DNA from 2 places in the Desulfitobacterium sp. THU1 genome. Region 2 is predicted to be linked to the other one. Evidence: riboswitches for the same ligand, from Rfam matches in the RefSeq annotation. Region 2 holds a riboswitch; the other holds the start of a gene.
What was found. Region 2 has a riboswitch for lysine ahead of lysA (diaminopimelate decarboxylase). Riboswitches for the same ligand answer to the same signal wherever they lie in the genome.
Positions count from the first base shown of each region.

Region 1 (18,313 bases), on a different contig from region 2:
GGTACGATCAGAATATTTTTTTGCTTTGCGAGATTGCAAAATTCAACATCGTTTTCCAATGGTGTCTTAATAAAAAGGTAGAAAGCCCCTTCCGGCTTGATACATTCATAGCCGAAAGATACTAATCCATTATACAGAAGTTCCCGGTTCTGATTATAGCTTTCAATGTTCACTTGAGCATTGAGGCACTTCGCAATGACCCTTTGAAAGAGAGATGGTGCATTGACAAACCCGAGGATCCGATTCGCAATATTAGCCCCACTGATTAGGTTGTTAAAATCTGCTGCTTGGGTTGGAATCACTAAATAACCAACCCGCTCACCGGGTAAAGATAGGGATTTGCTAAAGGAATAACCGACGATGGTGTTCTCATAATACTTAGTAAGATAGGGCACTTCTACCTGGTCATAGGCAAGCTCACGATAAGGTTCATCTGCAATCAGATAAATCTCTGACCCATATTCATGTTGCTTTTCGCGAAGAATATCTGCGAGGCGTATGATCGTCTCTTCCGAATACACTACCCCGGTCGGATTGTTAGGAGAATTAATGAGGACCGCTTTGGTCTTTGGGTTAATCTTTTCCTTAAACTCCTCGAGATTGGGCTGAAAATCCTTAGTATTTGGTGAGACAACAAGGAGCTGGCCTTGATGGTTTTGCACATAATTGCGGTATTCACCAAAAAAAGGTGCAAAGGTAATAACCTCATCACCTGGGTTTAGAAGGGTTTTAATAATTACATTTAAACCACCTGCTGCTCCGACAGTCATCAAAATATTTTCAGATGAAAATTGTGTAGCGAATCGTCGATTCAAAGAATCCGCAATAGCCTCTCTCACGTCCTCAAACCCCGAATTATTCATATAACCATGAACAGCCATAGAGTTCTCTTCATTGATAATTTCGAAGATCGCCTCTTTCACTTCATTCGGTGGTTCCACGCTGGGATTACCCAGACTAAAATCATAAACATTTTCAGTACCATGAATCGCCGCTAAGCGTTTTCCTTCTTCAAACATTGCACGAATAATTGAGCTGCTTTTGACTTGTTCTCTCATTGCTAGAGAAATCATCGAGATCGCCTCTTCTCTTCATATCGCTGTATTTCTACTATCATAGCACCAAAATCCTGATTACCGCAATTATTAGGAAACAAAAACCGCGTATTTGCTTTGTGGCAAATGCGCGGTTCCGGTTTCCTAAACTTAACTCTTTCTAATAGTCTTTTCTTACTCCAAACTCAGCGTCTTCCACCCACTCCTCCGAATGGCTAAGTAACATGACTATTTCATCGATGATGCTATAGTGTTCCTTTTCCTGTTGGATTAGGTAGTTGAAAAAGTCTTTCGTCTCGTCATCTGATGCTTCTGCAGCGTATTTTTGATAAAGATCAATGCTTTCCTTTTCATTATCTAAAGCTGCTCGATAAACATCAATCTGACTGGGCGACGCTTTGATTTCGTTTCTAACGCTATCCTTATCGCTAAAGACGTGATTGGCCGTGGCCAAAGTCTCATTAGGTTCTAGGGCATAATCTAATTGCTTAGCTTTCTTTTCCAACAGCTTCGCATGTATTTTCTCATCGTCAGCCAGCATCAAAAAAACTTTATGTAAGCTGTTTCCTTTGTTGATTTCAGCTTGCTCTCTGTAATATTGCTCTCCTTCAAGTTCCATTTTGACAGCAAATTCTAAGGCATTCATGTGATTATCCCTCCATTTTTATTCAATTAATTCTAAATTATCTAATTCATAATGATCAACCAAAGTAGGTTGGACATCATGAAATTAGTTTTTTTAATTATAACATAAAACTTAATATTCTCATATTACAATTCTTGCAGGTTATCAGCCCATAAAGCCCAGGTGCTCTAGAAGAATTTTAATACCCATCAGAATGAGGATGATGCCACCAAAGAATTCCGCCCTGGATTTATAGCACTCTCCAAAGACATTGCCGATCTTAACCCCGAGGAAGGAAAAAATGAAGGTAATCACCCCAATCATAGATACAGCCGGAAGAATGTCCACTCGCAAAAAGGCAAAGGTTACACCGATGGCTAGGGCATCAATACTCGTGGCAAGCGATAACACCACCATATCCTTCAGATTAAACCGGTCCTCGATCACTTCACAGGGGCCACGGGATTCCTTGATCATGTTGAAACCAATAATGGAAAGGAGAATAAAGGCGATCCAGTGATCAATTGAGGTAATATAAGACTCAAACCGAGTTCCAAGCATAAATCCAAGCAAAGGCATTAATGCCTGAAAGCCTCCGAAAAAGGCCCCCGTAATTAATGCTGTTTTATAGTTCATCCGTCGCATGGATAAGCCTTTGCTGATAGCTACAGCAAAAGCATCCATAGAAAGCCCGATGGCAATGATGAACAATTCAATATTTCCCATTCAACATACTCCTAACTGCCTTGTATTCATCTAGCCAAAACAAGACTCATGGGTAGCTCTAATTAAAACTACCCATGAGTCTCGTTTTATTATACTGTCGGAAAGCATAACGGCGTTGCATACTTTCCCCCTGGTCATGTGCAACCAGCGACTCCACCTTCTGAGATGCATCAATTTGGGGCTGGCGAGGTCGGGTTTTCTATGAGACAAGCCAGACTCGAAAGTCATTATGTTGACTTGCCACAAAGCACTGCTATGCTAACTACTCCCCGATGGAAACGCCATATTGTCAACTATTATATCATCTAACCATAGATTTTCAACATTTTTCTGGCAACCTCTACCTTCTGCAGAGCTTTTACAATACCGCTTTTGCAATCCCTTTTTTGCAATGTGACATCCAGAATGGAATCCTCTATAATGGCAATAGGACAATGATGCGGATACTCTAAATATAACCTTGCGAGGAGGATTCTATGCGGACCGGCAAATCCCTTGGGCGAAGCTTACATACCCCCCTTACAGATGAAGAAAAGCGCGACCGTCCTAAGGTGACTAAAGCCTTCCTTCGGCGGATCTTTAGCTACCTACTTCCCTACTGGCCGAGACTCGCCTTAGTTTTCGTCGCCATTATAGCCTCTTCCATCCTTGGTCTCTTGCCACCATTATTATCCGGTCGAATTATTGATGATGGATTGATTGGAAAAGATTTTAATCTACTTATACAATTGATTCTTCTTTCCTTTATCGTTTTGGTCATTGCCAATATGATTAATGTTTTGGAAAGCTATCTCACGACTTGGGTAGCCCAAAACATCATCTATGATATGAAAAATCAGATGTATGATCATCTGCAAAAAATGTCCCACCGTTTCTTTACCAACAACAATCAAGGGGAAATCATCACGCGCATGACCACAGACATCAACGGCATTCAGAACGTTATTGTGGGAACTTTGACACAGATTGTCAGCAACTCGATTATTCTCATCACGACCTTAGTCGCCCTTTTCCAAAAAAACTGGATTCTCGCCCTAGTTAGTGTCATCATTGTCCCCCTTTTCATCCTACCCACCCATCAGGTGGGTAATCGCCGCTGGTCCATCACCATGGCCAAGCAAGAGCACAGCGATGCCTCCAACCAACTTTTTAATGAGACCTTAAGTGTCAGTGGACAACTATTAGTTAAGTTGTTTACCCGTGAAAAAAAAGAATATGAGAAATTTGAAATGATCAACCGAGCAATTACTCACCTCAGTATTCGCGAGATTCTCGTTGGTAAGTCCTTTCGGGTCATCTTTGACACCTTTATCAATATGGGACCGATGATTATCTATCTGACTGGCGGCTTTCTGATGATTAAGATGGGCTCAGGCCTAACCGTTGGGGATATCACGGTCGTTGTAGCCCTCTTGGGTCGACTTTATCGCCCGGTGGGTGTCCTCCTGACGATTCAAGTCGATGTCATTCGCTCCCTGGCCCTATTTTCGCGTATCTTTGAGTATTTTGATATCCCAGCCGAGATCAAAAACAGCCCAACCGCAATCATCCCCAAGAGCTGTACTGGGAAAATTATCTTTGACCATGTCTCCTTTGATTATGACGGCAAACCTGTCTTAAAAGATGTGAACATAACCATAGAAAAGGGCAAGTCGGTGGCCATTGTGGGGCCTTCCGGAACCGGAAAATCCACCTTAGTCAATTTAATTCCTCGTTTGTACGATGCAACAGCAGGCAAGGTGCTCCTCGATGGACAGGATATCCGAGATCTGGATCTGACCTTCCTTCGCCAAAATATTGGTATGGTTTCCCAGGACACCTATCTTTTTAATGGAACCATTCGCGAGAATCTTCTCTATGCCAACGAATTGGCGGAAGAAGAGGATTTGATCAGAGTATGCCAGGAAGCCAATATCTATGATTTTATCCAGACCCTTCCTGAGGGCTTTGATACGTTGGTCGGCAATCGTGGCTTAAAACTATCCGGCGGTGAAAAACAACGGCTCTCGATTGCCAGAGTACTCTTAAAAAATCCTAAGGTCTTGATTATGGATGAAGCGACCTCTTCCTTGGATTCCATCAGTGAGTCCCATATACAGGAAGCCATTGAGCCCATTCTCAAGGGGAGAACCAGTGTCATTATCGCCCATCGCCTCTCTACCATTATGGCCGTGGATGAAATCATTGTGCTCCTGGATGGAGAAATCGTCCAGCAAGGACGTCATGAAGATTTAGTGGACCGGAAAGGGGTCTATAAGGAGCTCTATGAGACACAATTCAAAGTGGCTTTAGAGGAATGCAAAATGACCTAGGAAGGTGAATTATACCATCCTAGGTCGTTTTATTTACGCAATCAAAGGCTTGAATCGTGACCCCTTTGAATTAAGTGAAGGACCAAATGAAGAATCTAACGCTAATATGACGTGCCTAAACCTTAAGAATTTAAGGTGCGTTTTAGAAACTCTCGCGTACGCTCTTGTGTAGGGCGATTAAAAATTTGCTCAGGAGATCCTTCTTCGGCGATGACCCCTTTATCCATAAAAACGACTCTGTCTGAGACTTCCTTAGCAAAGCCCATTTCATGGGTAACCACCAACATGGTCAGTCCCGAATCAGCCAGTTCCTTCATAACCTTCAATACTTCCCCGACCATCTCGGGGTCCAAAGCGGAAGTAGGTTCGTCGAACAGCATGACGTCCGGCTCCATGGAGAGAGCACGAGCAATGGCGACCCTTTGCTTTTGGCCTCCGGACAATTGTTTGGGTTTAGCATTGATATATTGATCCATGCCCACAACTCTGAGGTATTTCATTGCTACTTCTTCGGCCTCAGCCTTGGTGCGCTTCAATAATTTGATTTGCCCAACCATGCAATTGCTCAATACATTGTGGTTATTAAAGAGATTGAATTGCTGGAAGACCATCCCTAACTTTTGACGGTATTTATAGATATCGTGTTGGTCATCCAGAATGTTTTCCCCTTTGTAGATGATTTGACCACCGCTGGGTTTCTCTAGGAGGTTAATGCAGCGTAGCAGGGTCGATTTACCCGAGCCGGAGGAGCCAATGATGCAAACCACTTCTCCCTTGTCTACTGAAAAATCGATGTCCTTTAACACCTCATTGGCACCGAAGGATTTGCTTAAATGTTGTATTTCAATAACTTTTTCCATGGTTACCCCTCCTTCCTCACTTATTATTTTGAGTACGCCGTAGCATATCTTCAGGTGTTTCCACCTGCATTTGATTCATAATGTAGCTTTCCGGTCCATCCATTCTTCTTTCAATGTAACGGAGAATACGGGTAACTGTAAAGGTCATGATAAAGTAAATAACACAGGCTACTAAGAAAGATTCAAAGTATCTAAAATTGTTGCCGGCAATGGACTTCGTTTGGAAATAAAGCTCTGTGACGGCGATTACGTTAAGAACTGAGGTGTCTTTAATGTTGATTACAAATTCATTCCCGGTAGCCGGAAGAATATTGCGAATCACCTGAGGTAAGACCACGTTGAACATCGTCTGAAAGTGATTCATACCGATGGCATGAGCTGCTTCAAATTGTCCTTTATCAATAGATATAATTCCGCCCCGTACAATCTCCGACATATAGGCCCCTGTATTAATCGAAACGATGAAGATTGCCGCAAATAACTTATTCATATGAATATCAAAAGCCAAGGCAGATCCATAATAGATAACCATCGCTTGCACGATCATTGGCGTGCCTCGGAAAAATTCAATATAAAAACCTAAAATTCCGTTGACTACTTTAAGAAGTATTCGCTTAAGTCCTCGTTCCGGACTAGGTATCGTTCGAATAACACCGATAATCAGGCCAATGGCCGACCCGATTAATGTTCCTGTAATGGAGATCAAGAGAGTAATACCCGCTCCACGAAGGAACATAGGCCAATTCTCGGATAATATTCGGATAATCCACTCTAAACTCATTATTTTCCTCCTTAAATACTATGAGCCTCAAAAAACGGGGTGTCAGATCCAAATCATAATTAGCAAAGTATAAAACCGACTGCATGAAATGTAGCCGGTTTTATAACGTATTATTCGCAGTAGCACAAAAATATTTAGAAATTATGCTTAGTTTGCTGCGGGCTGATTCTTAATAGCTTCATCCATGATCTTGATCCGATCATCTTCAGAGATACCCTTTAAGATTTCATTTATTTTTACTGTGAGCTCGCTTCCTTTAGCGACTCCTACAGCAATAGCTGTATCTTCAGCCGAGGTTTGGAACCCTTCTGTGAACTCTACCATTTTAAAGTTGCTATTGGCTGCTTGAGCACTAACTCCTTCGGGACGCTCTGAAACATATCCATCAATCATGCCGGATTCTAAAGCTACTCGCATAGCTGGGAAGTTATCCATGGCTGTTTCTTTAACGACACCATTGATTTGGTCAATAACACTATAGTGGAAGGTGTTGAGCTGGGCAGTGATTTTAGCACCTTTAAAATCTTGAATTGATTTAGCATTCTCAAAAGGACTGCCACTCTTAACGACCATAATAAGATCTGATTGATAATAGATATCGGAGAAGTCGATAGTTTCTTTGCGATCCGCGGTGGGAGACATCCCCGCAATAATAGCATCTATTTTATTCGAGGTTAATGATGGCACAAGCCCATCCCATTCGGTTTTAACGATGACCAGCTCTTTGCCTAAGCCTTCAGCAATTCTTTTGGCGATTTCCACATCGTAGCCACCAGCATATTCAGCGCTACCATCAATTTTCACCCCACCATTAGCAGCATCCATTTGTGTCCAGTTAAAAGGAGCATAGCCTGCTTCAAGACCTACTCTGAATACTCCCTTTTCTGAACCCGCAGGGGCCTTAGTGTCCCCAGCTTTTTGATCGCTACTGGCGCCACAACCTGTAGCTAGCAGCATAGTCGATAAGACTACTGCAACCAATAATGATAATTTTCTCTTCATTGATGAACCCTCTCCTTCTTACATCCTTCTTTTAATAATTTGTTGACAAAAATAAATGAGACCTGAGGCGGAGCTCAGGTCGCAAAAAACATGTTGCTTAAATACCCCTCATTTCCCCCGTCGAGATAGCACAACTCAATAAACTGGGACGTTTATTAAGACAGTCCTGCAGTTATTCACTGCAGACCCAGCAGACAATACTGAGCGTATTATTAGCTTCGGCGATATTTCCTTCTCCTTAGTATCATCACTGCTCCCGTTCCAAAAAGGACTAATAAACATCGCGCCTCTACCCCACCCAAAAAGTGAGGTGTATATGAAATTATGTTAAGTCTACAATACTAGAACTTATCTGTCAACCGCCCTACAAAGTTTAATCTGAGTCAACTTATGGGCAATGGGCACATCAGCCGGAAGCAAATTATAATCTAGAAGCTCACCTGTGTTCACCCATTCATAGCAATCATGAACCCTAAGCTGAGGCTCACCATTAAGGATATTGACCATGTAAGCTAACAAGCGGATTGACCCTTGAGTGTAGGTGTAGATACTTTCCATTACAAATTCTTTAACCTCCACCTCGACCCCAAACTCCTCTAGGAGCTCACGTCTTAAGCATTCTTCAGGAGATTCCCCTACTTCTACTTTGCCACCCGGAAATTCCCAGCCTCCCGCATGTTTCTCACCAGGAGCTCGGCGGGCAATGAATACTTGATTATCTCGGAACATAATCGCTGCCGTCACATCTTTCATGCTCTATCCTCATCTCGACTTGCTTTTGCTTAGTCAAATTGAAAAAAGTTTATGTCATAGATTTGATCTGCTTGATCGGATTCTAGAGGTTTGCTGAAGAGATAACCTTGAATCATATCGCAACCGCTAGCTTTCAACCGCTCGTACTGCCATTCTTCTTCAATACCCTCAGCAGTAATCACTAAGTTAAGACCATGAGCCAAAGCGATAATGCTATCGATAACTTTCGTATTACCCGAGTTTAGGAACTTGTCGCACAGGGTCTTATCTAATTTCACCTTGTCCACCGGAATATAGGTAAGATAATTGATTGAAGAGAAGCCTGTGCCAAAGTCGTCCAAGGCGATACTTATCCCCATGCTTTTTACCTGCTCTAAAAACTCTAGGGTGAGATTTGTTTCCTCCAATAAGATACTTTCTGTGATCTCTAGTTCTACATACTGGCCATTAAGATTGTATTCTTTAAGAGTCTCAACGAGGAAGGCAAGATATTCCTTATCTCGCATCTGTTTGCTGGAAAAGTTTATCGAGATCCTTTTTCTCGGATGTCCCTTGTCTCGCCAGCTTGCTAACTGCTGGATGGCTTTTATGGTCACAGCTCTACCAATCTGACAAATCAAGTCCGACTCCTCAGCAATCCGAATGAAAACATTGGGCGGAATCGCGTGATTCTTCAATCGAGCTAATGCTTCAAAGCTCTCCACTTCACCCGTCTTTACATTAACCTGTGGTTGATAGAGGAGATAGATGCCATCTTCTTGGAGGGATTTACGGAGAATCCCTTCAACCTCAGATTTATTGCGAAGCTCTTTTTGCATCTCTTGATTATAGAACATATGATTGTTTTTCCCGTTTCTCTTCACGTGATATAAAGCCGTATCAGCGTTCATAATCAATTGATGAATATCCGTACTGTCTTCTGGGAAACGGGTTATTCCTATACTAAACTTAATATTAAATTCAGTGTTATCGATAAGGATGGGTTGGGCAAAGATTTCTCGGATATGCTTTATACATCCCTCGACACTCCCACCTCCGTTGCTACTTAGGACCAGAAACTCATCGCCGCCAAACCGCGAGATAAACATACCTTGGCAAGCGTTCTCGGACAATCTTTGCGCTACGGCGCGCAGTACCTTATCTCCCCAAACATGGCCAAGGGTATCGTTAATTTCCTTGAAATTATCAATATCCATAAAGATGATGATTAAAGGATTCCCATTTTGGGTTTCTTCCATCAATTTATTCATAAAGGACATGCGATTTGGCAAGCCGGTTAGATAATCATTGTGAGCAAGCTGATCGATATACTCTTCTTGCAGCTTCGTTACGGTCACATCAGTTAAAATGCCATACAGTAGTAACTGTTCTTGATCTCCACTTATGGCTTTCCCTTGAATCTTAATCCATTTGGTTAGGCTCCCAGCTCTAAGAGGAACCTGAAGGTTGATTTCGTTCTTCTTTTTGCTAAGATAGGCTTGGATTTCCTCATCTATTCCTCGTATCGTGTCACCAGTTAAAAACCTTCTCATAACCCGATCGATATTCCCCATGGAATGAAGAGGTAAAGAGAATAGGTTATTGATGTTTTCAGAAAAATATACCTTCCGAGTCTGTAGATTCACTTCCCAAACAACACTATTCGTACTATTGATAGCATGCTCGTATTTCTGATTTAAGAGCTCATTCCTTCGGGCATTTTCTTCAATAACCTGATATTGAAAACGCAGCTCTTCTTCAGTAGCCGCTAATTCTTCATATGTAGCGGAAAGCTCTTCATTGCTTTCCTTCAGCTTCCTTTGCATGGATCGATGTCTTAGATTATCCAGCCCCAGCAAAGTACTAATGATCAGCATAACAATTAATACTCCAAAGATGCCCAAGATAAAGTAAAGATGTTCCTCAAAGTAGCTAACTTCCTTATTTATAAGAACCGCATCATGAGGGACCAAGCCTTTATCCATGTTAAATTTCTGCAGCACTTGATAATCAAAAATTGGATAATAAGGGCTTTTATCAATCATGGTAATTGTCTCAATGGGCGTTCCAGCTAAAACCTGCAAAACCATATCTCCAGCAATCTTTCCGGACTCTTGATAGGAGATCTGGATTCCTCCTACTATACCTTGCCCTACCCCACCTATAGATGGCCGATACACCGGAACATAGGTATTCTCACTAATAAAGGCCGCAGCTTCTTCGATGGTCTTATATTCCCCAGTCCTATCATGATGCATATCTAAATACAAAATGATAGAGTCATCTTGTATCCCTTGAAAGATTTCCGCCAATTCTTCGTAGGTATATTCGGATGTATTAATATCCTCAAAGCGAAGACTCGGGTAATAGCCTACTGCACCATAGAACTGGTCCTTATGACCGGCTCCTGTAATGCTGTTGTCCAAAATCCCGATGACCCGTTTGACATTCGAATTAAACTTCAAAGCCAGTTCAATATTCTCTTTATAAGGGGTAATTTCGATGACACCTGTTATATACTCATTCTGAGCAGCCTTTTCAGCACGGTTTACATCATTAATCCCTAAAAAGATGATGGGTAGTTCATCAAAAAGATCTTTTTGATGGGTCGTGGCAAATTCAAGTGCCTGATCATCGCCCACGATGATGGCATCATAGGGATCCAGAACCTTTAGTTTATATTGCAACGAGGCATAGAAGTTATCGATATGTTCTTGAGTGTCAAACCGTTTGGTATCCATATATTCGATGTCTAATAGAATCCGATGGGGATCCAGTGCCTCATGAATTCCTGCTATCTGATCGGGAACAGAATTATAGTTCTGAGAATAAGAGCTAATGAATAAAACCCGCGGATCATCCTGAGCATAAATGCTGGTACTGGCCCCTATTGTAAAACAAATCAAGGCGAGGATGATTGTTATTTTTTTAGTTAAGTTTTTTCTGTCGTTTCTCATCCACATGCCTCCCTCTATTATTTATACTATATTTCCTTAATAGACACAATTAATTTAAAAATATATTCTAGAAATTTCTGAAAAATATGCGAATACTTATATGTTATAATGAGTAATGGTGATGAAAATGCAAATATTAAAGAATGATTGGCATGAATTGCTTAAAGATGAATTTAACCAAGACTATTATCTGCGCCTAAGACAATTTCTAATTGACGAATACCGCACAAAAACTATCTATCCGGATATGTATGATATTTTTAATGCCTTGCACTTTACACCTTATCATGGGGTGAAGGTCGTTATCTTAGGGCAAGATCCTTACCATGGCCCTAACCAAGCCCATGGCTTAAGTTTTTCTGTCAAACCTGGTGTTCCTGCGCCGCCCTCTTTGCAAAATATCTATAAAGAATTACAAAGCGATCTTGGCTGCGCCATCCCGAACAACGGTTATCTCAAAAAGTGGGCCGATCAAGGCGTCCTCCTTCTTAATACTTCCCTGACAGTGCGTGCCAGTGAGGCTAATTCTCACAGTCAGATCGGCTGGCATCTGTTTACTGATAAAGTCATAGCGCTCTTGAACGAGCGAGAAGACCCAGTTGTGTTTATTCTTTGGGGTAAAAATGCCCAAGCAAAGCAAGCTCTTATCAACAAGTCTCAACATTGCATTATCAAGTCAGTTCACCCCAGTCCTTTATCGGCCTATGCCGGCTTCTTCGGCAGCAAACCTTTTTCCAAGACCAATGACTTTTTATTCTCACTAGGAAAGAAACCGATTGACTGGCAGATAGATAATATCTGATCAAATAGCAACAGAGGATTGTATAGTACAGCAAAGCCAGACTGCAAGGACATATTCCTTACAGTCTGGCTTTTTACACAACTATTATAGTCTTTAAAAATGTTTCCTCTGCCTATCCAGGCTACTCTCTACTCTAACCTATTATCTAGTCTGGTTGTAACCGAATCCTCCCCAGGCACCGCATCCGCCGCCTTGGCCACGACCCATCATGCCACCATAACCGTAGCCCATCATTCCGCCACGGCCTCTACCATAACCATCGCCGTAGCAATATCCTTGATTCTGTTCAACGGCTGTAATTATACGATCTGCTTCTTGTTGTGTCAGATCACCTGATTGAACTCTTTGTGCTAAAGTATCCTTTTTCATTTCTAAAATTTCTTTTTGGTACTCATCAAGTTTACCCGCTTCGTCGGCAATGGCTCCAAAGCTCTTGCCAGTTTGATATTGCTCGGTAAGTACGCTTTCTACTGTTTTTCCAGTGATACCCGCCAAGGCCTCTGCTGGATTTTTGTAGTTTGAAGCAGCTAAGACTGTTGAGGAAGTCGCCCCAACCCCGAGCACGATGGCTCCGATTAGAATTGCCTTTTTGAACTTTGTCATTTTCATACCTCCTAATTAGTTGTCCGATGACTACCCACCGTGAGATTCAAAAATCCTTACGTCTGAACCTTTGCTTATAGAGTAACCAAAGTTTATGGCATAACTATGTCTTTTTTGGGCAAAAAGTATTATATTTTAAAACTTTATCTCCTTAGCAAATGACATACTTTTGTCACAGGTATTTTTACAATCCTATGGTAAAATAGGATATCGATACTTAGGAGGATCATTATGTTGACATTATTAATTGCCGATGATAATAAACAAATTACCTCGATATTAGAAGAATACGCTAAAAAAGAGGGCTACCAGCCTCATATTGCTTGGGATGGATATGATACTCTGGAGCTTTTTCATAAGCTTCAGCCCGACTTGGTCCTATTAGATGTAATGATGCCCAAAATCGATGGTTTTGAGGTATGCCGAGAAATTCGCAAGACCTCTAACGTCCCGATCATCATGATCACTGCCCGGGGCGAAGATTTTGAAAGAATCATGGGTCTGGATATTGGAGCCGATGACTATATTGTCAAACCCTTTTCTCCCGGTGAGGTCATGGCGAGAGTACGGGCCATTCTACGCAGAATCAGTCAGACGGACGGGCAAAAAAAGCAAATCTTAACCTTTGCTAATCTACTGATCAATCTAGACGACTATATCGTAACAATAGACCAACACCCCGTCTCTTTAACAAAGAAGGAAATCGAAATTCTCTGGACTCTTGCTTCGAACAGCAACAAAGTATTCTCTCGTGATAATCTCCTCAATAGCGTTTGGGGTTACGACTACTTTGGCGATATTCGTACCGTGGATTCCCACATTAAACGTTTGCGGTCCAAACTGGATTCCTTCCCCCATGAAAACTGGGAGATAAAGACTATTTGGGGCGTAGGCTACAAATTCGAGGAAAAAAACTATGAAGAATAAAATCGCTCTTAAACTCACCCTTTATTTTTCCATGAGCCTGCTCCTTTTCTCACTGATTATCGGCAGTGTGTTTATGTCCTTGTTCAAGGACCAAACTGTTCAGCTACACCAAACTGAAATGGAAAAACGCGCAACCTCCATAGCTGGAACCCTGTCAACCTTATTAAGCGACTCTAATATCTCCACCGAAACCCGTAGCAACGAGACCGGAAGAAACGGTATGGGCAACATGGGGGGTATGGGTGGTGGTATGATGAACGGTATGGGCATGGGCGGAATGGGTGGCATGATTTCCGGTATGGGTGGCTATAGCTCTTACCTCCAATTCTTGGATGAGATTGCCATGGCAGATGTCTGGATCGTGGATGAATCTCTTCAACTAATGACCATCGGCCATATGACTAACCGGCAGATTAACTACGCTGATCTACCGGCTGACGCCAATCAGGTTGTTAAAGAGGTTTTCCTGGGGAGAACCACCTTTAGTGAAGGGTTTAGCTCACTTCTTACTACTCCTACCTTAACTGTAGGTGCCCCCATCAAATCCGGAGATAAAGTCGTCGGAGCTTTGCTTCTCCATTCACCTATTGAAGGGACAAAGGTGGCTCTTCGACAGGGGGCGGGGATTTTGGCCCTGAGCATCGGGGTAGCACTCCTCCTCTCTCTTCTCCTTTCCATACTCTTAGCATACACCTTTACGAAACCCTTGAACCGTATGAAAAAGTCTACTCTGCAATTGGCTAACGGGGACTATGAGGCCAAGACCGGTGTTCAGCAAAAGGATGAAATTGGTGAACTAGCCTCAGCTATCGATATCCTCAGTGAACGTTTAGAGTTAGCTAGCCACGAAAGCGAACATTTAGAACAACTGCGTCGTGACTTTATCTCAAATATCTCGCATGAGCTAAGAACTCCAGTCACCGTCATCCGCGGCTCTTTGGAAGCCCTTTGTGATGAAGTCGTCACTGATCCGGATCAGGTCAAAGCCTATCATCAACAAATGCTTAAGGAAAGCATTTCACTCCAGCGCTTAGTCAATGATCTCTTAGACTTAACTCGGCTGCAAAATCCCGACTTTAAAATTGAAATGTCTGAGCTCAACCTTTGCGATTTACTCAGCGATGTGGTTCGTAGCGCCCAGAATATCGCCCGCAGCAAAGACATCGTCATAAAAACAGAGAACGAACAAGACCCTTTCCAGTGCACCCTTCAAGGAGATTATGTACGTCTTCGCCAGATGTTTCTAATCATCTTAGATAATGCCGTCAAATTCTCTCCACCGCAAAGCGAGGTCTTGGTTACCTTTACTGATCAAGTATTATCGATTAAGGATATAGGAGTGGGCATATCTTCCGCAGATCTCCCCTATATCTTCGACCGTTTTTATAAATCCAAGAATGAGCAAAATATATCTGGTACAGGCCTTGGACTGGCCATCGCCAAACAAATCGCCCAAAGGCATAACATTCAATTGACCGTAGATAGCGAGCTTGGTAAAGGTACAGAATTTAAGTTTATTTTTTCTAATCCCCTGTTGTTGAAAGGGTGATAACGTGGAGTATTTGCTTATATTTCTGGAAGGGATTATCACCTTTATCTCCCCCTGCCTATTGCCCATGTTACCTATCTATATTTCCTATTTTGCCGGACAGGGATCTGAAGAAAACAAACAGAAAGCCCTGACCAATGCACTTGCTTTTGTTCTTGGCTTTACTTTAGTCTTTGTTACCCTCGGAGCTTTTGCCGGAACTGTGGGAAATATATTACGAGAATATAGCCAAGGAGTAAATATCGTCTCGGGACTAATTGTCATCTTATTCGGGCTCAACTTCCTAGGCGTCCTGCGGATTCCCTTTCTTAATCGGCCGCGGCAGTTTGAGGCCAACGTGGTTAATTTGGGCTTTTCCTCATCGCTACTCTTCGGTATCATCTTCTCAATAGGTTGGACTCCATGTGTCGGAGCATTTTTAGGATCCGCCTTGATGTTTGCCGCCTCAGAGGGTGGAAGCTTCAAAGGTGTTTTAATGCTCTTATGCTTTTCCTTAGGCTTGGGAATCCCTTTTGTCGCTAGCGCTGTACTCTTAGACCGTTTGAAATCAACCTTTGACTTCATTAAGCGAAACTATCGCCTCATCAATCTCATCTCGGGAGGACTTTTGGTCATTGTTGGAATTTTAATGGCGACGGGACTGTTGGGGTATTTTCTAAACCTACTTTCCTGATCACGGTAGTCTATGGAATTAACAGGCATTAACACATTGATAGACATCGATAGCTGCGAACAAAATGGAGTGAGGAGGATATTATGATATGAATAGTAAAATAAAAATGATCTTAGGTATCGTGGCCTTTACCTTATTCCTAGGAGTGGCTTATGCTGCCTACTCCTCTTTATCGGAAAAGGTCGACCCAAGCCAAGGGGCCCCGATAAATCAGGGAGAATCTGCCTCTCAAAACCCTGGGAACACCTCAAATAAACGAAAGACCTTAGCATCCGATATCACTGTTTATGGAACCGATGGCAATACATACAAGCTTTCTGATTTTCAAGGTAAGCCGGTCGTTCTAAATTTCTGGGCTTCCTGGTGCCCTCCCTGCCGTGAAGAAATGCCCCATTTCAACGAAGTCTATCAAGACTATAAGCAAGATGTGGTCTTCCTCATGGTTGATTTGGTGGATGGTCAACGGGAGACCGAGGAGACAGGGTCAAAATTTGTTCAGAAACAAGGCTATGACTTCCCTATCTATCTGGACAAAAATCAACAAGCCGCCGCAGTTTACGGCGTTTCGACCATTCCCACAACCATGTTTATTGATGCAGAAGGTTATATCCTTACAGGATATCAAGGTCCCTTAAAGAAAAGCACCTTAGAGACCGTTGTTAAGAGCATGCTTAAGAAATAATTTCTAGATGGTCTTCACGCTTGCCCAACAATGTCCATGTTTTTTTCTATGACTTTTTCCAGGATTGTTCGATCTTTAGTTTCATGACTGTCTCAACAACGCTGTCCTCACTATATTTCGAAAAGGGGCCTATTTTATGCCCTTGCGAAAAACTTGGCATAAAAATGGCCTGCCATCTACATTTTAAGCAAACGCAGAGGTAGGCCATTTCTGAAGAAAGGTAGTCCATTGCTTTATTCAACTAACCGAATCCTCGTTCTGACCACTCCTGCGAATTCTCCATTGACAGTGTAGCTACTATAGGTAATTAACATGCCTACAGCAGTTTTGGTAAACTCCTTTGTTTCCCCTGCTTTAAACTTACTAAGAAACTCGCAGATCTTTTCGCGGTTTTCTGGTCTATGGCAGTCTATTACGTCTAAACCTATAACGGTCTTCTGATAGAACTCCTCTTCAAAGCGATTTGCCCAGATAACCTTGAAGTCTGCATCGGTGACCAAAAGTCCAGCTGAGCTTTCGTAAAAAGCCTTCTCTAGAATCATTCAAATTCCCCCTCTATATTGTTTCTATCTATTAATTATCATTGTTCTTAACACTATATTGCCTAAAAAGTCACTAGATTCGATCGAAATGTTTGACTTTCTTTTGCAGATACATATTATGGTCCGCGGTTTTCAGCAGGGTACTCAAATCCTCTCCATCTTTAGGAAAAGAAGCATAGCCTAAGCTTAACCCTTTAAAACGAATCTTACTCTTATAGGCTGGTATTATTTTATTTTCCAATTGGCCACAAAACTCCTCAATCGTACGGCCCAAATATAAAAAGACGAATTCATCTCCGGATAGTCGATAAAGGGTACCTTGGTCACGATAAAACTGGCGTAATACATTGGCAAACTGCACCAAATATCGATCTCCTTCTGCATGACCGTAACGGTCATTGACCTGTTTAAATTGGTCTAAATCAATAAAAACAATCGAAAAAGCTTTTCGGCTATCTAAACGCTTCTGGGCATCCCGAAAAAATGCATCGCGATTTTTCAAACCCGTTAGAATATCGGTTTTCGTTCTTTTGGTAAGCTCCTTTGCCGTGTTACTGATCACTATTAAGGAATAAAACACCTTATAGGAAAGAATAGTGCAAAGGGTCAACACTAAAGTAATCACAAATTCAAACCCATCGCTATCATATCTGTAAAATTGAGTATTGAGTAGGATATAGGAGAGAAACCAGAGGCTTCCTAAAATAATATAATAGTTCAACATCTCGTCATCAATTTTGCGCAGAGCATACGTGGTCCTTTTTAAGGAAGAGATAAAGAATGGCAAGGTAAATATATAGAACAAGGTTAAGATGAGTAGAATCACCCAGCCGGACCATGCCTCATTAAGCAATGGCTCTACTCTTATAGCTAAAGATAATGAGAAGAGGGTATGAAGCCATGATGTGCAGATGATTGCTAAGGAATATTTAAGAGGCTGGTCGTATAACATCCTTGAGGGTACTAAATACAAAAAACCGAATAGCAAAAAAACCCCATTATGATTTCCAGCGGAGTAGATTTTTGTAGTGAAAAGATACGTCATCCCGATCAGTCCTATTGTAAAAACAGATAATATCAGGAGCGTCTTCATCGGAGCAGTCTTACCCTTTGACGAGATGGTCATAACATAAAGGTTAACCAAGAACACTTCGGTGATTAGCAATAATCTCCAGTCGATATCCATGAGCCTTCTCCTAAACTCAAATCTATGGGTTGTACTCATTCAATGTCCATTATACTACAGAATCTTGTAATTTTTTTGAATTCTTTGGAATGAAAATGTGATTTTACAAAGATTAATGTCAAAAAGCAGAACTCTACAGAAGAGTACTGCTTTTAACTAGAAATTATCTAAGCCCATTTTATACTTCAACTGATTTCCTGGAAGACAGGACTAGGGTTATGACTAATGTTAATAAAGCAGGTATGACCCAACCCAGCCCTAGCTGATAAAAAGGCAACAGGCTTAGTATCTTCGCAATA
Region 1 covers NZ_JBBWUA010000003.1:136,590-154,902, forward strand. Annotated here, with positions in the region: gene AAC978_RS04420 (pyridoxal phosphate-dependent aminotransferase) at 1-1,073, opposite strand, end outside; gene AAC978_RS04425 (ferritin-like domain-containing protein) at 1,216-1,701, opposite strand; gene AAC978_RS04430 (manganese efflux pump MntP) at 1,846-2,406, opposite strand; gene AAC978_RS04435 (ABC transporter ATP-binding protein) at 2,883-4,718, shown strand; gene AAC978_RS04440 (amino acid ABC transporter ATP-binding protein) at 4,841-5,578, opposite strand; gene AAC978_RS04445 (amino acid ABC transporter permease) at 5,595-6,359, opposite strand; gene AAC978_RS04450 (transporter substrate-binding domain-containing protein) at 6,507-7,361, opposite strand; lysine riboswitch at 7,480-7,661, opposite strand; gene AAC978_RS04455 ((deoxy)nucleoside triphosphate pyrophosphohydrolase) at 7,710-8,114, opposite strand; gene AAC978_RS04460 (ABC transporter substrate binding protein) at 8,144-11,050, opposite strand; gene AAC978_RS04465 (uracil-DNA glycosylase) at 11,178-11,852, shown strand; gene AAC978_RS04470 (DUF2680 domain-containing protein) at 11,994-12,455, opposite strand; gene AAC978_RS04475 (response regulator transcription factor) at 12,687-13,382, shown strand; gene AAC978_RS04480 (sensor histidine kinase) at 13,372-14,931, shown strand; gene AAC978_RS04485 (cytochrome c biogenesis CcdA family protein) at 14,936-15,604, shown strand; gene AAC978_RS04490 (TlpA family protein disulfide reductase) at 15,693-16,286, shown strand; gene AAC978_RS04495 (hypothetical protein) at 16,520-16,828, opposite strand; gene AAC978_RS04500 (GGDEF domain-containing protein) at 16,902-18,014, opposite strand; gene brnQ (branched-chain amino acid transport system II carrier protein) at 18,193-18,313, opposite strand, start outside.
Region 1: another riboswitch for lysine. It lies ahead of AAC978_RS04450 (transporter substrate-binding domain-containing protein); the one in region 2 lies ahead of lysA (diaminopimelate decarboxylase).

Region 2 (6,785 bases):
CACGCTTAGAACAAAAAGGGATTTAACCGATCATAGAGAATATTTCAACGTTACTTCTGTTACATTAATAGGAACAGGAGAAAAAAATCTAAACAAAGATGTTTAGGGGGAAAATTTAATATGTCCTATGTACAAGAAGTTCTCAATCAAGCCATTAAACGCAACCCCGGTGAAGTTGAATTTCACCAAGCTCTCAAAGAGGTGCTCGAATCTCTCGAACCCGTTTTTAAAAAACGCCCTGATCTTCAAAAAGCAGGAATTTTAGAACGGATTGTTGAGCCTGAGCGTCAAATTTTATTCCGGGTTCCTTGGTTAGATGACCAAGGTGAGGTTCAAGTCAATCGAGGTTTCCGTGTCGAGTTTAACAGTGCCATCGGACCTTATAAAGGGGGACTCCGCTTCCATCCCTCGGTTTACCTTGGTATCATCAAATTCTTGGGTTTCGAGCAAATCTTTAAAAACTCCCTGACAGGCTTACCTATTGGCGGAGGTAAAGGCGGTAGTGATTTCGATCCAAAGGGGAAATCCGAAGGAGAAATCATGAGATTCTGCCAAAGCTTCATGACTGAGCTTTATCGTTATCTTGGCGCAGATACTGACGTACCCGCTGGGGATATCGGGGTCGGCGGTCGCGAAGTAGGCTATATGTTTGGACAATATAAACGGATCACCAATAAATACGAAGGTGTTCTCACCGGCAAAGGGTTAACCTTTGGCGGAAGCTTAGCCCGCACCGAAGCAACAGGCTACGGCTTAGTTTACTTCATGGAAGAGGCGCTCAAAGCCGTCGATAAGACCTTTGCCGGTGCTACCGTGGTTGTTTCCGGTTCCGGAAATGTTGCTATCTACGCCGTGCAAAAGCTCAACGAGCTCGGGGCTAAGGTCGTCGCCATGAGTGATTCTAACGGCTATATCTACGATCGAGACGGCATTCACCTCGATACGGTTCGCCAGTTGAAGGAAGTGGAGAGGAAGCGGATTAAGGACTATGTATCCCAGCATCCTTCGGCTGAATACCATGAAGGCTGTGCCGGCATCTGGTCTATTCCTTGCGATGTTGCTCTACCTTGTGCCACCCAAAATGAATTGGATAGAGAAGCTGCTGAGCTTCTGATTAAAAATGGTTGCTATGCCGTGGGCGAAGGGGCCAATATGCCTTCCACTCCGGAAGCTGTTGACGTTTTTCATGAGAACAAAGTTATCTTTGCACCGGGTAAAGCATCCAATGCCGGTGGGGTGGCAGTGTCCGCTCTGGAAATGTCCCAAAACAGCATGAGATATTCTTGGACCTTTGAAGAAGTGGATGCCAAATTGAAAGACATTATGGTCAACATTTACCATAATGCCAGCAAAGCAGCTGCCGAATATGGCTTCGAAGGTAACTTAGTGGCCGGAGCCAATATCGCTGGCTTTTTGAAGGTCGCTGAAGCAATGAAGGCTCAAGGCGCCGTATAACACCTCAGAACAACACTGTGTTTATGCCTACAAGAAAACCTGCTTCATAAGGAGTATTAACTCCTTGAAGCAGGTTATTTTTAATTCCAGGCACGTTTCCTTTTATCACTGAACTGATTTGGTTCAAAGATCGCTAAAGTCCAAGGTGGCAAAATAATCATCCAGAGTCTCGGCCCGGCGAATCATTTTTACATTGCCATCCGTCTGCAGCAACAACTCTGCATGACGAAGCTTACCGTTATAGTTAAAGCCCATGGCATGCCCGTGGGCACCTGTATCATGGATGACAAGTGTATCGCCAATCTCCACTTGAGGAAGCTCCCGATCCACAGCAAACTTATCGTTATTCTCACATAAGGCCCCTGCCACATCGTAAATATGATCCTTGGACAGATTCTCTTTTCCCACGACGGTGATATGATGGTAGGCTCCATACATACCTGGACGCATCAGGTCCGACATGCTGGCATCTACACCCACATAATCCTTATAGATCTCTTTTTTATGCACTACCTGTGTTACCAGATAACCATAGGGTCCGGTCACCATCCGCCCACATTCCAAGCAAATGCGCAAAGGATCTAAGCTATTGGGGATAATCCTTTCCTCGTAAGCTTTCCTTACCCCCTCGCCGATATACTCCAAATCGACCGGTTCTTGCTCCGGGCGATAGGGGATACCAATACCGCCACCAAAATTAACAAACTCCAGACGGATGCCCAGCTTCTCTTTTAATTCAATGGCTAAGTCAAACATCATTTCTGCTGTCTCAATGAAGAATTCTGGCTTAAGCTCGTTGGATATAATCATGGTATGCAGGCCAAAACGCTTGACGCCCTTATCACGGACAATTTCATAAGCTTGGAACAATTGCTCCTTCGTTAAGCCATACTTGGAATCCTCGGGATTCCCGATAATAGCATTACCTGCTCGCAATGACCCGGGGTTATAGCGGAAAGAAATCACTTCCGGTAGTCCCGCATGCTTTTCCAGATAATCAATGTGGGTGATGTCATCAAGGTTAATGATCGCCCATAATTCCTTAGCCTTTACGTATTCTTCAGCCGGAGTGTTATTGGAGGTGAACATAATGTTCTCCTCAGTGATGCGAGCCGCCTCAGCTAAAATCAGCTCAGCCATGGAACTACAATCGGCCCCAAAGCCTTCTTCCCGAAGAATCTTAAGGATATGGGGATTGGGAAGAGCTTTGACTGCAAAGTACTCCTTAAACTCCGGCGCCCAAGCAAAGGCTGCTTGTAGTCTCCGGGCATTTAGTCGAATGGCCTGCTCGTCATAAATATGAAAAGGCGTTCCAAACTGCTCGATAATCTTCATTAATTGTTCTTGGCTAAAAGGCAAATTCTTTACTGCCATTTGACAACCCTCCTAATCCTAGTATATGAACGTTACTACTATTGCGACCTATGTGAGTAGGCTCCTCGACCCAGACAAGACTTTCGACTCAGCAAGTGGTGTTGCCTAGGCTGCATAGAAGTCTGATAGTTAAAAAACGGTTACGAGTCCGCTCGTAACCGTTTCTAAAGGCAAAAGATAGCTTTCACCTCTAACTTCACGAGATAGCACTCCACCGAGATTTCGGTGACAGTCTTACATTTCTTCAATGGAAGACCAGCAAAAGGCCCTTTGTCCTTGACCCCACGCTTCGGCAATGATTCCTTTCATTATCCGTCATAGCCTGACCAGCTCGGGATAATTACTCTTAATCCACTGCACCTCTATCATTCACTTTATGAATTATCTTTATATTATGGAACAAGACTCATCACCTGTCAATAGCAGCATTGTCATTAATTCAATAGTGTAAATATTGGCTCGCCAACTGATGTTAAGCCAATAATCAAAAGCAGTCCGTAGACAACTTTTTTAAACTGATCTTCATTGATACGCTTTCGAATGGGCTGTCCAATAAGATAGCCGAGTACAATAGCTAAAATCATGCTGGCCAGCAAGACAGCAAAGGGAAACGTGAAGTTCCCTTGAAAAAGAACAGCTTTGGAGATAGATGTCATAGCGTATTGCAAAAAGAAAAAATTGACGGTCGTGGCCTGGAAGGCATCCTTTTTTAAATATTTGATGAGTAACGCGACGATGGGGGGACCGGGAATAGCTGCCAAGCCATTAAGTAGTCCCGAAGACAAAGCCACGAGGATAAATACTAGGGAGAAGGTCTTGAGACCTTGATCGGCTCCATCCGATTCGTCTGCAGTAGCGGCTTCTGAAGGAGGCGTTTTTAATCTAAACCACTGCCACCCCACATAGCTTATGAGCACACTACCGACGATTCCTTTGATATATAGTCCGTTTATATACTCACTTAAGATAATACCAAGGACGAGCCCCGGAATACTAAACAGCAGAAGCCGAAAAATTAAATCCCAGCGAGCTAAGTGACGCATTTGCACCCCTTGCATGGCCGAAGATAGCATGGATAAGATCATTCCTGCTAAAAGTGCTTGTTGGCTTGGTAAGATAAATAAGAGTAGGGGAACTGCAACCAGTCCAAAGCCAAAACCGGTTAAAACTTGAGTAAAGGTCGCACAGAAGATAATTCCGCTCATCATCAGCCATAACTCTATTGATAATAGCTCCAAAACTACACCTTCTTCGACACAGACTACTTTTTTAATTATCTTAGCTATCATAACGAGAAATAGTCAGCTTGTCTAGTCAAGTCATCACTTGACAAGCGTCCACAGCTTTTCCTATAGTAAGTGCAGAAGAACTTTTCTAATCTATTTTTCCGACAATAAGAAAGGTGACGTTGTATGGCCCAGAAAACCAATGCCGCTCGGATCCTCGATCAAGCCGGCATACCTTATGAACTGATGCCTTATGAAGTGGATGAGGCAGACCTCTCTGCCACCACTGTTGCCCAAAAGGTTGGCATGTCTCCGGAATTAATCTATAAAACACTCGTCACGCGAGGGGATAAAACAGGCATTCTTGTGGCTTGTATCCCCGCTCATTATGAGCTCAATCTTAAAGCTTTAGCGCAAGTAAGTGGCAACAAAAAAGTTGAAGTTGTTGCTCTCAAAGAAGTTCAGCCCTTGACCGGTTATATCCGCGGTGGTGTATCGCCCTTAGGAACCAAGAAGAAGTATCCAGTATTTTTTCAGGAAGATATTCTGCTGCACGAGAAAATTGCTATCAGCGCTGGGACACGGGGACTGCAAATCTATGCTCGTGCCCAAGATTTGCTTAAAGCTACCCAAGGACAAGTGGGTCCCATCGCGCATCATTCCACGACATTCGACTAAAAGCAGGGCTGCTGACCAGCCCCTAAGGGGAGGATAGGAGTGCAATGAAATTGTTGAGATTCAATGGAAAGCCTTCTTGGAGCATTACGTTATGATCCTCTACAACGAGAAATAAGCACGCACAAAGGGGCGTTGCTTAACGAAGTATTCTTCGCTAAGCAACGCCCCTCTAATATCGTGTAGGCTCAACAATGAGTTATACCGACTTTCCCCGATTAATCCTCAGCACGCTACCTTATTTGATCACAAAGGAGCTCTTCAGAGAAACAATGAGGTTAAAAACCAACTTTTCGGGAGTCGTATATTTCGGATCCACGTTGAAGTAACCATGACGGGGGAATTGGAACTTATCCTGAGGCCTTGCCTCTTTCATAGAGGGCTCAACAAATCCTTGTAAGATCTCCAAAGAGTCCGGATTGAGATAATCCAAGAAGGTTTTTCCTTCCTCTTCTTCCTCATCATCAAGAATCAAGGCGTCATAAAGGCGAAACTCAGTAGGAACTGCCTGAGTAGCTTCTACCCAATGAATGGTCCCCTTTACCTTACGTCCGGCAAAGCCGGTACCACTTTTCGTTTCCGGGTCATAGGTACAACGAATCTCGATAATCGTGCCTGCCTCATCCTTAATGACCTCTTCACACTTGATGAAGTAAGCGTCAATTAAGCGAACCTCGTTGCCCGGATAGAGTCGATGGTACTTTGGCGGAGGATTCTCCATAAAATCCTCTTGCTCAATATAGATTTCACGGGAGAAAGGAATTTGGCGTTTACCCATCTCCAGATTCTCTTTATTGTTATCGGCGTCTAGCATCTCCACTTGACCTTCTGGGTAATTGGTGATGACGACCTTTAAGGGTCTGATTACTGCCATAGGCCTAGGTACTCTGAGCTTCAGATCCTCGCGAATAAAGTGCTCCAACATTTTGGAATCGACGACACTTTCCGATCTGGCAACCCCGATCGCTTGAGCAAAGGCGCGAATGGCTTCCGGAGTATAGCCCCGACGTCGCAATCCTGAGATCGTTGGCATTCTAGGGTCATCCCAACCATCAACAACCTTGTCATCCACCAGCTGTTTTAATTTACGTTTGCTCATCACAGTATTCGTCATATTTAAGCGGGCAAATTCATATTGATGGGGGACATTTTCCATCTCACATTCCCGAACCACCCAGTCATAGAGAGGACGATGATCCTCAAATTCCAAGGTGCAAATGGAATGAGTAATTCCTTCGATAGCATCCTCTAAGGGATGAGCATAATCGTACATAGGATAAATGCACCAGGTATCCCCTGTATTATGATGGCTGGCATGAGCAATCCGATACAGCACAGGATCACGCATGTTGATGTTCGGGGAGGACATATCAATTTTCGCCCGGAGAACCTTTTCCCCGTCCTTAAATTCCCCTTGCCGCATTCTTTCAAATAAGTCGAGATTCTCCTCGACACTGCGATTGCGATAAGGGCTTTCTTGGCCGGGTTCCGTCAAGGTGCCGCGGTTTTTCCGCATCTCCTCTGCTGATAGATCACAGACAAAGGCCTTGCCCTTCTTAATTAAGAGCACTGCTCGTTTGTGCATCTCCTCGAAATAATCTGAAGCAAAGAAGAGATTATCCCATTCAAATCCCAGCCACTTCACATCTTCTTTAATCGACTCGACATATTCCGTATCTTCCTTCACGGGGTTCGTATCATCAAAACGCAGGTTGGTCTTCCCTTTGAACTCGTCACCTAAACCAAAGTTTAAGCAAATAGATTTTGCATGTCCAATATGTAAATATCCATTAGGTTCGGGGGGGAATCGTGTATAGATTTGATCCACTTTTCCTGTTCGTAGATCCTCAAGAATAATGTGGCGTAGAAAATTGGACGATTTATTATCATTGTCCATGGATATCAACCTTTCCTGTAGAATGTTCTAAGGCTTATAAATCATAGTCTCCGGCAGCCTCAGGTTGATAAACAATCTTTTCGACTTTGAGGCGAACCACACCATCAGGGACTTTCCAATCAATGGTATCCCCTTGGCGATAACCAAGTATAGCCGTC
Region 2 covers NZ_JBBWUA010000005.1:148,353-155,137, reverse strand. Annotated here, with positions in the region: gene gdhA (NADP-specific glutamate dehydrogenase) at 121-1,455, shown strand; gene lysA (diaminopimelate decarboxylase) at 1,579-2,829, opposite strand; lysine riboswitch at 3,026-3,202, opposite strand; gene AAC978_RS07115 (sulfite exporter TauE/SafE family protein) at 3,264-4,067, opposite strand; gene ybaK (Cys-tRNA(Pro) deacylase) at 4,242-4,733, shown strand; gene AAC978_RS07105 (glutamine--tRNA ligase/YqeY domain fusion protein) at 4,969-6,627, opposite strand; gene rnk (nucleoside diphosphate kinase regulator) at 6,662-6,785, opposite strand, start outside.